2 regions of the Halobacillus seohaensis genome follow, and region 2 is predicted to be linked to the other one. Evidence: riboswitches for the same ligand, from Rfam matches in the RefSeq annotation. Region 2 holds a riboswitch; the other holds the start of a gene.
What was found. A riboswitch is a leader RNA that binds a small molecule or an ion and turns the genes downstream of it on or off. The one in region 2 is predicted to bind thiamine pyrophosphate.
Positions count from the first base shown of each region.

Region 1: another riboswitch for thiamine pyrophosphate. It lies ahead of ACFQIC_RS10895 (acetylornithine deacetylase); the one in region 2 lies ahead of ACFQIC_RS16965 (ECF transporter S component).

Region 1 covers NZ_JBHSZV010000027.1:10,148-14,657, reverse strand. Annotated here, with positions in the region: gene ACFQIC_RS10910 (sulfatase-like hydrolase/transferase) at 1-33, shown strand, start outside; gene ACFQIC_RS10905 (CBO0543 family protein) at 179-688, shown strand; gene tenA (thiaminase II) at 829-1,503, opposite strand; gene ACFQIC_RS10895 (acetylornithine deacetylase) at 1,493-2,800, opposite strand; TPP riboswitch at 2,909-3,014, opposite strand; gene ACFQIC_RS10890 (N-acetylmuramoyl-L-alanine amidase) at 3,115-4,452, opposite strand.
Region 2 covers NZ_JBHSZV010000047.1:148,038-157,342, forward strand. Annotated here, with positions in the region: gene ACFQIC_RS16960 (ABC transporter ATP-binding protein) at 13-1,479, opposite strand; gene ACFQIC_RS16965 (ECF transporter S component) at 1,497-2,075, opposite strand; TPP riboswitch at 2,223-2,382, opposite strand; gene ACFQIC_RS16970 (hypothetical protein) at 2,486-2,698, opposite strand; cobalamin riboswitch at 2,897-3,105, opposite strand; gene metA (homoserine O-acetyltransferase MetA) at 3,389-4,297, shown strand; gene ACFQIC_RS16980 (MFS transporter) at 4,439-5,611, opposite strand; gene ACFQIC_RS16985 (hypothetical protein) at 5,972-6,235, opposite strand; gene ACFQIC_RS16990 (PAS domain S-box protein) at 6,942-8,678, shown strand; gene ACFQIC_RS16995 (NADPH-dependent FMN reductase) at 8,944-9,305, opposite strand, start outside.

The DNA of each region.
Region 1 (4,510 bases), on a different contig from region 2:
GGTATGCCATCTTGTAATTGTACAGGAGAGTAATCAGTCACAATTTTTTTATAAAACAAGAGGCCAACCAGATACTTTTCTGGTTGGCCTCTTACTCTATAGGTATATTTATTTATTTATGTAAAAAAATGGTATTACATGTTCGTTTTATGGTGAAAACTATTATAAGATTATAAAAGTGAGGGGAAAGAATTTGAACTTAACTCTCGTAATATTAGTTATAATACTTTCTTTAATTAAAGGGGATTGGAAAAACTGGGAGCACTATTACCCTACAATGATATACATCTCCCTAGCGACTTTCCTTTACGAGTTTATATCACATAGTCATTTTCATTTGTGGGAACTTCAACAAGATTCAATTTTCAATCTAATGAACGTTCATTTCTCACACAATCTGATTATCAACCCTTTAGTAGCTTTCATTTTTTTATCGAGTTATCCTAGTGTATTTAAGAAACAACTTATATACACATTAAAATGGATCGTTGTTTTTTTAATCCTTGAGTGGGGAGGCAAGGAGTTCGGTGTGTTAACTTACCACAATGGATGGCACTATGGATGGTCTTCTTTGTTTGTTGTTTTAATGTTTCCTATGATACGAATTCATCATGTGAACAAACTGTTAGCGTTAATTCTTTCGGTCCTTTGTGCACTATTTTATTTAGTAGTATTTGATTACATATAATCACAATCATTTTATTAGAATAGGGGTCAGGTCTCTCACACTCATAACCTTCTACTACCAATATCACAGAAGGCCCTGACCCCACTTCCCGTCTAGCACCACATCCAGCTGGCGCGCTCCCGCATATTTCCCTCTTGAACTTAATCGTCCGTTGGCCACATTCCTTTGTTATAAGCCATATCCCAAAACATATATTCAAACCGAGTCGTATTCAAGAAAATTTCCTCCAGTTTCTCCAACTCTTCCACAGGCTTACCTTCAGTCAAGTCATCAAGAAGTTGAATGCACCATTGGGCGAGTTCACCAAAGTCGTCCGAACTGTACATTCTAATCCATTCTCCATAAAGATCGTGATCGCTTGCTCCTGGTATCTCATCGAGTTCTTTTCCAATTTCCCAATAGCTCCACATGCAAGGAAGAATGGCTGCAACAAGGTGGGCTAATGTGCCATTTTGACCGACGTGCAACATGTAATGGGTATAGGCTAAGGTGGTCGGAGAAGGTTTCGCGTTCTCAAGCTCTTGTTCAGTAATCCCGAATTTAGCAGCATACTGGCGGTGAAGGGACATTTCTTCATTTAAGGTTGAATCCAGAAGCTTGGCGAATATCCCCATGGTTTCAACATCATCAGCTTTGAAACTGCCTAAAGCAAATAGTTTTGAATATTCAATAAGGTATAAGTAGTCTTGAATCATAAAGAAACGAAACTTATCTGGATCAAGAGAGCCATCCCCTAATCCTTGCACAAACGGGTGCGAATGATTTTTCCTCCATATGGGTTGTAACTTTTCATATAATCGTTCACTAAATGTCATCCATTTCCTCTCCCATCTTTTCTTTTGAATTTGTATGACTCCATGTATAAATGAATTGCAGAATCACTTTCGTATATTCGATCAGTTGAGGGATCGATACTTGTTCATTAACAGCATGAGCATTGTTTAGATCCCCTGGTCCATAAATAGCCGTCGGAATACCAGCATCGCTTAACCAGCCGCCATCAGTAACCGTTGGGGAAACATCAACAACAGCTCCCTTTTCACTTACGTTTTCGTGCGATTGAGCTAACATTTGCGTACCTAAATGATCTGGATCAATTTCAAGGGAAGGAAAAATTTCTCCGCGATCTTCAATCATTGATGAACCTCCCCACTCAAAGGTAGGTGGATTTTCTTTTAACCAAAGGTCCCCTTTAGCTACATTTAAAATATGTTGTTCCACTTCCTCTTTCACCTGTTCATACGTTTCATTCGGATAAAAATGGACAGTGATCCATAACCTGCACTCATCAGCAATAAAGGCTGCATTTCGTCCACCTTCGATGACAGCCGGGTTGATGGTAGTGGTGCCAGACGGATATCCAGGGTAGCTTTTTGTTACTGCCCAGTGTCGCTCAAGTTCCTGAAGTCCTTCAATAACTTTCATCATCTTTTCAATCGCACTAGCCCCAAATAGATTTCCGCCAGCATGAATCATATCTTTTCTTGTTGCATCATGGAATGTTTGTTTGCTTTTTACGGTAATCCAGCCGGTAATTACACCACCTTGTCCCTGGATATGTAAATCACTCGTATCTACAACTACTGCAAAGTCAGCATCATAGCCCCGCCTGCAGCATTGTAAAGTTCCGGCTTCACCAACTTCCTCCCCAATAACCGATTCAAATGTTAAATCACCTGGCAGTTCCAATCCGCTTTCACGAAGCAATTGAATGGCAAATAAAGCTCCTGCGATACCGCCCTTCATATCAGCTGCACCACGCCCAATAACTTTATCCTCCCAAACAGTCGGAGTGAAAGGATCAGTTTCCCATTCTTCATCGTCATTAACTTCAGCAACATCCATATGACCATTGATGATAAGACTTTTATAGTTTTCGGAGTCACTGCCTTTTAAAACACCGACAACGTTCGGGTCATTAGGATATACATCCCAAAGATCAATAGAAAAGCCATATCTTTTTAAAAAATCAGCTACATACTGTTGAGCTTCTTTTGTGTTCCTGGCCGGCGGTGCCGGTGTTTCAAATGAAATAAGCTCCTTTAATAATTCAATCAGCTCTTCCTTACGCTCATCCACTTGTTGGATTAGCAATTGAAGGTTTTTATCCATCTTTCTAATCCACCTTTCGTTAAGTTTTATAACAACAAAAAACCTCACTTCTCCAAAAGAAGTGAGGTTGTGACAAAAATGTCTATTATATTAAACACTAGTTAACAATAGTCCAACACACCACTTCTCTTCGCTAGTATTACCTAGTTCAGATTGTAAGGATTAAGACGTTAACGGTCTTTCTCAGCTTTTAAAAGCACCCCTAGCAGTGAATACTATTCAGTTTTACTTGAAAATTATTTCTTAATTCTTCATTGTTCTTCTTTTCATTTTTATCATATTTACTTCATTAATTCAATCAAAGAACCGGAAGCTTAACCTTTTATTTGTGCAAGAATATCTTCCAATTGATCTATACTTGCGTTGATGATGTCTTGATACAACCCTAAAATCAATTGGCCATATTGATCGCCGGGAACAGCCCATTTTCCGTTTAACGCTTCCCATTTGGTTGCGCTTCCCCGCTGAACGAGGTCAAAGCGCGGATCCACTAAACGATAGTTGTCTGGTAAAGCTTGTGTAGAAGCATAGGCATATAAATGCTGCATGTGGGCTAAAACTCCATCCTCTGCTGTAGCAAAGTTTGCCCCTGGTTGACCTGGTCCTGTGGCTCCTATTCCTGCAAAATTATTTTGACTTTCGTTAACTATACCCGTAAAACGAAAATAGTCAGTTTCATGAAGAGCCTGAGCAAATGCAACATCACCCCTAAGGCCGTAGTAAGTCCCGAAGTTTAAATAATAAATTCCTAATGATGGCGCATCTGGATTTATTTTTTGGACAAATTGATCCATTTGTTCCGGAGACAAAATTACGGAACCTGAGATGTTATACCCCGACACTTCGGAGTCACCTTGACCTTCTTCTATAATATAAGCATCTGTTATCCCCGCTCTTTTCACTTCAGCTACACGGTTTTCTGCATTACTTTTACTTTCATAAGCACCAGCCTGGACTCGATACCGTGTGTTACCAGATATAGAGACTTCTGTTATAAAGGATGAAATCCCATGTGTATCAAGGTAAGCTACTCGCTTTTCTGCATTCGCCCTTTCGAGGAAAGAGCCAGCAATCACCTTATACAACCTAGTTCCCGATGCTGATTTTTCAAGGTTAAAAGCACGTTCTAGACCATTCACATGTCCGCGGGCGACTTTTTGACGGTAAGAGGCGTCAGCCAACTTCGCTGCATCGCCTGAATGATCAATAAAACCATTTTCCGTCAAGAGCGCAGGCATAGTTGATTCCCTCAAGACATGGAAATTCGCTTTTTTCTGGCCACGATCCGTTAATTCATTCACAGCTATGATTGCCTCATGCAGGACATTCTGGTATTGGGCAGTAGAGGATGAATTGGACAATCCACTATAAATAAAATCCTCATAACCACGAGTTGAACCATTAAAAGCATTACAGTGAATAGACAAAAAATAGTCTGCATCCCAAGCATTAGCTTGATTCGTTCGTTGACGTAAACTAACCGAAGTGTCCGTTGTTCTGCTCATATTTACTTCAACCTGCTGATATTCATTGTTGAGAATATCACGGATTCGTAACGCAATATCTAAGTTTATTTCTTTTTCAAGCAAACCATGTCCAGAAGCACCTGTATCATTACCACCGTGCCCTGGATCTAAATACAATTTAAACATATAAAATCCTCCTTTCTATCTTCACTTTTCCATTATTAAATCGGTAATATTATATTCT
Region 2 (9,305 bases):
TTGTCTCCCCTGTTAACTAAAAGCTGGCTGTATTTGATGTTCAGTATAATCAGATGATGAAGATTCCTTTGTGAGTTCTCCATTGTTTATTTTCCAGACTGTTGTTGCAAAGTGTTTAACTATATTTAAGTCATGCGTAACCATAATTATCGTTGTTCCTTCTGCTCTCAACTGTTCAAGTTGTTCGAGAATGGCAAAAGTATTTTTTGCATCTTGTCCAAAGGTAGGTTCATCCAAAAGTAAAACCGACTGTTCCTTAACTATAGAAGCAGCAACACTGAGTCTCCGCTTCTGTCCGATTGATAATTGATAGGGATGATTTTGCTGGTGATCTTCTAGATGATAAACACGGAGTAGTTCATTTACTCGTTTTGAAATTTCTTCTTCTCCCCATTTTTCTAATTGAAGGGAGAAGGCTACTTCCTCATATACTGAGTTGGTAATAAATTGGAATTCTGGATTTTGAAAAACAAAGGTTACATAGTCAGCGATATTTTTAATCTTCTTATGACTTTGCTCAAGTACGTAATAAGTGCCTTTAGTTTTAATCAAATTCATCAAAGCAAGTAACAGTGTGCTTTTTCCTGCTCCATTCTCACCAAGTACAGTTATCCATTCTCCAGGGTGAGCATCTGCTTGTTTTACATTGATTGTTTTTTCTTTTCCTCTATATCCCGAAAAGTGTGACAGGTGAATAGATGACTTTTCTTCGTTAATTTCTATTTTTGGAATATCTCTACGTTTACCTTCAACGTAATCTTCCCAAACATTTGGATACCAAATTCCTTGATCTATTAAAACCTGTTTATATTGATCAAAAACCTCCTGTTTCGATCCATCGGCAATTATTTCTCCGTTCTCCCCGAGAAGAATGACACGGTCAATAAAATCTACAATTTGCTCGATTTTATGTTCGACTATCACTACTGTTTTATCCTCGCCAACATCTTTTATAGTGTCCCAAACACGCTTGGTCCCTTCTGGATCTAACATTGCTGTTGGCTCATCTAAAAATAATACCTCTGGTTCTAGAGCTAGAACGGAGGCGATAGCTAACCGTTGCTTCATACCACCTGATAACATTTGTATTTTCGTATGGATCTCATCAATGTCTAATCCAACTTGTTGTAAATAATACTCAATATACTTTTCCATTTTTTCTCGTGGAATTTGAAGGTTTTCCAGGACAAATGCGATTTCTTCGTCTACATAGGGCATGCAAAATTGGGAGTCTGGATCCTGAAATAAAAACCCCCAGGAATCTGGGATGACCAATTCTTCCGCCTTCATGGGTACATCTACAGTATTAGGAATTAATCCCGTCAAGACTTGTAAAAGAGTAGACTTTCCTGAACCTGACGGGCCCAGTATTAATACCTTTTCTCCCTTATTCAGAGAAATGGAGAAATCCTTGAATAACAAGGATTCAACTCCCGGAAACTTCAACCGCATGTTTGTCATACTAGCGATACTTGTCATGATTCTCCACTCCTATACTAGCCTAAAGCCTTGTAATCTTCCTTAGAAGCAGGGCGCACAAGATTCGTTACTCCTGTTTTTTCTAAAGCCTGAACGATGAGATAAGCGAAGATACCTGAAATAAGAATAGCTCCAATCATTCTGGCTCCAAACATGATAAGCAAGTTCCAAAGTGCCAAGTCTCCGATGTACCCGTAATAGTAGTCAATGCCAATTGAAGCAAATGCAGAAGCAACACCTGCTAAAGATGCAACGAACATATCAAATCTCTTATATCGGAAAGCTGCGAAGATTAGTTCAGCCGCAAGACCTTGTCCTATTCCAAATATCAGTGTAGCTACGCCCCATTCACCACCAAAAATAAATTCACCTTGTGCAGCAGCAACTTCTGCCAATAAAGCAACACCAGGTTTTCGTATAATTAAATAAGCAACGATTGCAGCAATAAACCACATTCCATAAATTAATTGCTCTAATTGAAGTCCGAATGTTGAAACCACACCATACAACGGTCCCCACAGTTTATAGATCATACCAAATATTAACGCAATGATGATTGTTACTAAAATATCCGTTAGTTTTAAGCCTTTTCCCATTCTTCTTCATCTCCCATTCTATGTTTTTTATTAATTAGTAGAGCCATCGATTTTGCAACAATTCCTAAAGGAAATCATACAAAAAACCACTTCCCTTACCATAGTAAGAAAAGTGGTTGCATTGGAAATTTAAATATTAATCCTATTTATTTCGCAACTCCACTTCCCTACGCTGGTATGATCCAGATCAGGTTCTAAGGGTCTTAAAGTCTTACTTTAATCTCAACCTTTTGTCAGTAGTTGAATAGCATAGAATTCTAACTTTCTAGTGCTAATCCAACTAAAGAAGGTACCCCTAGTGGAAGAACTTCACTATTTAATTTTTTCAATATTCATACTATCATCATAATCAAGATTGTCAATTACCCAATTAAAATTAACTGAATGGTTATGCTAACAACTATAGCATTTTATGTGCAACCCTCACACTCATAATAATTATCTTCTATATTCAAAATTTTTATCATTTCACCAATTTTAATATCATCTTCTTCGGTGAATTCCATATCAGCCACTCGCTCCACAATTTTATCTTTTGCTTGTTCTTCATTCAATTCGGTTATACTAAATTCACTCTTAGTTCCTGTAGAGATTACTTCATATTCAAATAAAAAACGCTTCATTTTACTATCCTACTTTCAATAATTTGAGTATCATTCGATCATGCTATTTTCCGATATAGACTTGTCACTTATCAAGGTGATCTAGACAATAAAAAAAATCTCTCTTTCTAAAGAGAGATCGTCATGACAGCATGTAAATTCAGACTGATATCACAGTCTTAACTATTACAATCATAACACCTCCCTATTCCTCGTAGGTTTAGTGTATTACCAACAGGCAGGTCTCCTGACTCATGATCTTCACGTACCCACGCCTTCCCATAACCTTTCTTTTAAAAAGAAATAGTGACATTCTTGTGGGTAGTTCACATTTACAGTGGCGGGACCGTGTCGGATTTTAACCGAACTTCCCTTTTAAGTTGAATAAGCCTTTTCGCCTAGACAACACCTTTAATAATAAATGTATTAAATTTTCCATCATGGAGAATAACCAGATTGTCAGGTATGATAGCACCAGTTTCTCTGTTTCTCCGATAGTTTGGTGTTTTTTATAAAATTCTTTTTTCTATGAGAAAGACTCTAGCAATTTAACTATTTATTGTCAACCTTCCAAACATTCAGCAGAAGGGTAAAATGAACTTTTATATGGAATTAGGCCTTTCTTTCAGAATAATTAACGCTTTACCCAGTTGCACCATTAAAGCTACGTATCTATAATAAATATAGTACCTTAGTAAAGGAGGAACTTGATTGCCTATAAACATTCCGAAGAACTTACCTGCAGGTGAGATTCTAGCCAACGAAAATATTTTCATTATGGACGAGCAACGAGCGAGTACCCAGGATATCCGTCCTTTAAATATATTGGTTTTGAATTTAATGCCCGAAAAAGAACGGACAGAAACCCAGCTGCTACGACTGCTCAGTAACTCTCCCTTACAAGTAAATGTAGAATTACTACATACAGCCAGCTATGCGTCCAAAAATGTGAGTCAATCACACTTACAACAGTTTTATAAAAGCTTCAATCAAATCAAAAACAACCGCTACGATGGAATGATCATTACGGGAGCACCTGTAGAACAGTTAAAATTTGAAGAAGTCTATTATTGGAAAGAACTCACGGAAATCATGGAATGGACGAAAACTCATGTGACCTCTGTGATGCATATTTGTTGGGGAGCCCAAGCAGCCCTCTACTACCATTATGGCATCGATAAATTTAAGTTATCTGAAAAACGGACAGGCGTTTTCCAGCATCAGTTAGTCAATTCAGATGTGCAGCTTGTCAGAGGATGTGATGATGAATTCTTAGCACCCCATTCCCGTTTCACGGATGTCTCAGAGGAAGAAATTCTCGCACATGATGACTTGATACTTGTGTCTACCTCCAAGGATTCTGGACCGTTCACCATTTTATCCAAAGACAAGAAACATGTGATGGTGACCGGCCACTTGGAATATGATGCAACGACGCTAGGCATTGAATACCACAGAGACATGGACAACGGCCTACAACCAGAGATGCCGATCGACTATTTCCCAGACAATGATCCTAACGAAAAACCTTTGAACCGTTGGCGCTCACACGCTTATCTGGTATTCTCTAATTGGCTCAATTACTATGTATACCAGGAAACACCTTTTTCATGGAAGTAAAAGACAGACTTACTTATCGGTGTTCTGAACCACGCGAGCTTCATTCAAGTTCAATAGTTTTATAGTACAACGAGCTAAAAAGGCTTTTCCCAGATTCACTTTAACGGGGAAAAGCCTTTTTTCATAAAAACTCACCTTTTTTCAATTGGCCACTTTCACAGAGGACAAAGTAGTCTGACGAACCGCTTTACCGGAAACAGCCAACACAAGACCTAAGCCCATTGCCATCAATATACCGTCAAGTAATAAAGGAACTCCCCAATTGCCCGTGTAATCCCTGATAACTCCTGAGACAACGGGTGAAAGAACGGCTCCAATTTCTGCAATTAAATTTAGCATGCCGAACATCGACCCCCTACTCTTTTCTGGAGTTAGATCAGATGCCAATGCATGAGCAACAGGCTGCAAGGCAAAGAAAAATAATCCTGATACAAACAGAATGATCGACATGATAATTGGACTGGTGTGGCCGGTCATTACGTAAGCGGCAAAAATAAAGATAAGTACAGTCAGAATCGCCGTTAACACAACTAGAACATTCCTTCGGCCATTCGGACGGTGTGCCACTAAATCAGAAATCTTCCCTCCGAGCGGAAAACCGATGATGCCTGCCACCCCATTAAAGGATGCAACCAATGCAGCTGCCAACAGTGCCCCTCCTCCAAACTCTTGGACGATCGAGACAGACCAGAACCCATAAAACCAAAGATGCCACATAACTGGGATAAAAAATAAATAGAGTAAGAACAAATTTTTATTGACTAGCAAGGGTTTGATTTCGGACTTCTTCGTTTTGTATAAATAAAAAATTAAAAGCGGGCAAAGAGCCACTAGAATAAAGGCAATTGCAATAGAAGATAAATTCAATTTAACAGAAACGAAATAGATCCCCATCACAATCAGCAAAAACACAGCCGAGTAGCTCGACATATAGAGGAGCGTTTTTCCAAAATCAGCTTTTATCCCTGGTGAGTCGACAGATTCGTGCGGAGTGGTCTTCGGCTTTAGAAAAACGAAGAGGATAATTCCGATTACCAAAGTGAGCGCACCTGTTACAAAGAAGGGAAAACGCCAAGCACTTTCACCCATAAAAGATTCGGCAACTGTCAACAGATAAGGAATTCCGAGTAAACCTGCCGTCGGTCCAACTGAAACTCCCGTAAGAACGATGCCCATGCCCAATCCAACTTTTTCAGGCGGGGAATGAAAGGCGATGTAGGAACGGTCATTCGAATAAAAAACACCTTCTCCAAGCCCTAATAAAATTCTTAACGCAATAAAGGCAATAAGACCGCCGAGCCAAGTAGGAGGAATCCTAAAATGGTTAAAACTGTAAAAACCAACTTACCTTCACTTGTTCTGCCCCCTATTAAGATTTATTACTATAAGTTTAGATGATCTAAATTTTCCTGTCAGTAAACATGTGAGTTTATCTTACATCAAAATTACATTTGTGAAAATGTAATATTCGCCAATCTGTTGGATTCTTGTGCCCTCCAAACTTTAATGGGATGATAAGAAACTCATTCGTATGATGAACCAATTAGCAGATATTCCTTAACAAAAAGGTGACACGGCTTCCTCTTATCAGGAAACCGTGCCACATAGACACCTTCTTAAAGAAGGCTCATTCCACAGCATATAATAATAAATCACTTTCTAATCACGGCTTTCTTATTCAACGCGCCTTTCTACATCCGGATCTAGTTCTTTTTCATTCATATTAGAAGACGTGTCTGGTTCATTCATATACTTTGCATCACGAGGGTCGGTAGGTGGCCCTTCCTCTAATCTGTTATCTTCATCCTTATAGCGAGTTGGATCATAGTTAACATCTTCAGGTTGTTCATTCATCTCATTGTTATCTGCGTTACATGCAGATAACAAACTAGTTGAGAAAGCGACAGACATAAGTAAGATGATTAATTTCTTTTTCATTACTTAACCTCCATATAGATTTAGATCGAAACATTTTTAATATATACATTTTATATTTTTTTACTCTTTTTTTAGGAATTTAGCCTTTTGATCTCCCTGCCACAATTAAAATAAACGAACGACAAATTGCGATCGTCTCTGTTATTTTTATGTTTTTTTAAAGCAAAAGCGCAGTCTCCCCTTTTAGGAAACTGCGCCAATAGTTGGTTAACATTATTTCTTTAATAAAGTTCTAACCACTCAGCAACTATTCTAATACCAAGCCTATAACCTAATTCTTATCCATAACAATTTATACATCTGATTTTTTTAAAAGTTTTAAACATCTATGGTGTTGTCCATATTGTTCATCATAATCGTTTCCGTTACTTCAATCATTAAATGTTCAGGTTTGATTCCCGTATTATGAATCGTTATCGCCCTTAGAGGATGAATTACCCAGAAAAATTATACTACTAATAATAAAATTCGACATTTTTCAACTTTACCTTCCACTAGTCTGAAAATATGATATCATGCATCTTATAACAACTTAATCATCTTGTAAGTGCCCTATGAATTTATCTATCTCGTATTTTTCGACAAAACTTCACAAAAACACTAATTTCTATTCAAAAAATAAGTATATTAAAGTATAATTATTATAAATTTAACATGTAATATGTCTTAGTCCCTTTTTCCGACAAAATTTAAAGGAGTAGAGAACATGTTAACAACATTTATTTCTAACATGAAAAACATGCAGTACTCAGAACTAATTTTTAATAACATTTCAGATATGATCTTTTTAGTATCTGCAGATGAAGACGGATCATTTCGGTATATAACGGCCAATCAAAATGCGATCGATACTCTCCATTTCCCCGGTGATTTTAGAGGAAAGAAGATATTCGACCTCATGCCTTCACAATCAGCAGAAATTATTACGCAAAAGTACCAAGAAGCATTACAAAACAAAGAAACAATCACCTATCAATCTCAAATGGAGCTCCCCACATCCAACCGTGATTTACACAAACGATATTCCTCTTTGGAGTCTAAAGTCACCCCAATTTTTAATAGCAAAGGCGAATGTGAACATATTATCTCCGTAACAAGGGATGTCACCGCATGGATCGAACATGAAAACCAATTAAAACAAGTAAAGGAACAAATGGACTTAATGTTTAACAATGCGGCTGATGCTGTATTTATGTTTGATCACCATGCGAATTATACTAGTGTCAATCCGGGGTTTTCTAAGTTATTAGGTTGGAAGGAAGAAGAGCTAACTCATAATTCGAGCATCAGCATTCTCCCCAATACGGAAAATGACTTCCCGGAAATTCTCGCTCAGTTACGAAATGGAAACGTGATTCAAAACCACCATTCGAAACGAGTCACAAAAAAAGGGAAAACAATTGATGTGTTAGCTTCCTACTCTCCTATTATGGAAGGAAATGAATTGGTTGGTGGTGTCGCTATGTATAAGGACATTACGGAAATCAAGCGTATGGAAGATCGTCTTCGAGAAAGTGAAGAGCGTTATCGTTTAATCGCAAATCATACGAATGATTTAATTCGCGTCATTGATTTAGATGGGATCATTCAATATGCTTCTCCTTCCCATGAGCCATTGCTAGGATTACCGTCGGATTTTTATATAGGTAAATCTGTAGCGTCTTTCGTACATAAGGATGATATAGATAAAGTACAAAGATTTTGGAAACAGATAGCCGAAACAGGGGAATCTTTCGAAACGGAACATCGACTTTTCCATAAAAATGGAGACATCATATGGGGGAATACAAAAGGAACTCCTGTATTAGGTTCAGATGGCAATGTTGAACAGATTGTGGTTGTTATTAGGGATGTTTCCACACGCAAACATCGAGAAGATGAATTAAGATCCATGGCCATGCATGATCAGTTAACAGGCCTACCTAATAGACGATTACTATACCAACAACTCCATAATGAAATAGAAAATGTGAAACGGACGAACAAACAATTCACTGTGTTGACAATGGACTGTGATAACTTTAAACACATTAACGACAATTATGGTCATGATATTGGAGATGAGATTATTAAAGGTTTCGGTCAAAGAATTCATGGAAACCTAAAGGAAACCGATATGGTCTCTCGAATGGGCGGTGATGAATTCCAGGCTATTATAACAAACCTTGACGAGACGAATGATGTAATCCCGATAGCCAAAAGAATATTAAAAGTGATGGAGCAACCATTTAAAGTTGATCATCATACCCTTTCGATAACAACCAGTATCGGTATCTCTAGCTACAAAGAGGACAAAAGCCTAGAACAATTATTCAAAGAATCAGATGAGGCGCTTTATAAAGCAAAAACCATTGGTAAAAATACATTTTGTATGTATGCAGAATCACCCTATTCCACACCCAAGAAATGGTCAAAGATTAAACGCTTGTTTAACAAACTATGAATATAGCTTTTAATATTTAATTACTAATTGGGGAGGGTTCATGATTTAACAATACCTCCCTATGAATGGACAAATCTGACTGCATAGATTGCTAGGCAGACTTAATGAAACAACTAGGTGAGCCAAGGATCATCGGCAACAATTCATTAACAAGTACTAAAATAAAAGAAATAACGCAGCCTCCCCTATGTTATATGGGAACTGCGCTATTTCGATATTTCCAGATGATTCAGAGCTCCTTCTATAAATAGAAGCCGCTTATTTACTAAAAATCATACTCTGCTTCTTTTTCCTCACGAATTTTCTCATAGGTTTCCGTTAGGGTGACTGTATCTTCAACCAAACGATCAATACGATATAATACATCATCACTGGTAATTTCTTTTCGGTAGAAGTCTTCTTCAGCAATAAACACATACGACTGAACCATTTGTGCTTTCATATAAGCCAAAATAGGTTTTAATTGTTGCTCAGCAATTAAATAATGCTTTGCCGAACCTGCTGTTACAATCATACTAACAACCTTGTCACGGAAAGCATTAACAGGAAGCAGGTCAAAAATGTTCTTCAATGTAGCGGGTATCGATGCCTGAAAAATAGGTGTGCCGATAATAATGGCATCTGCCT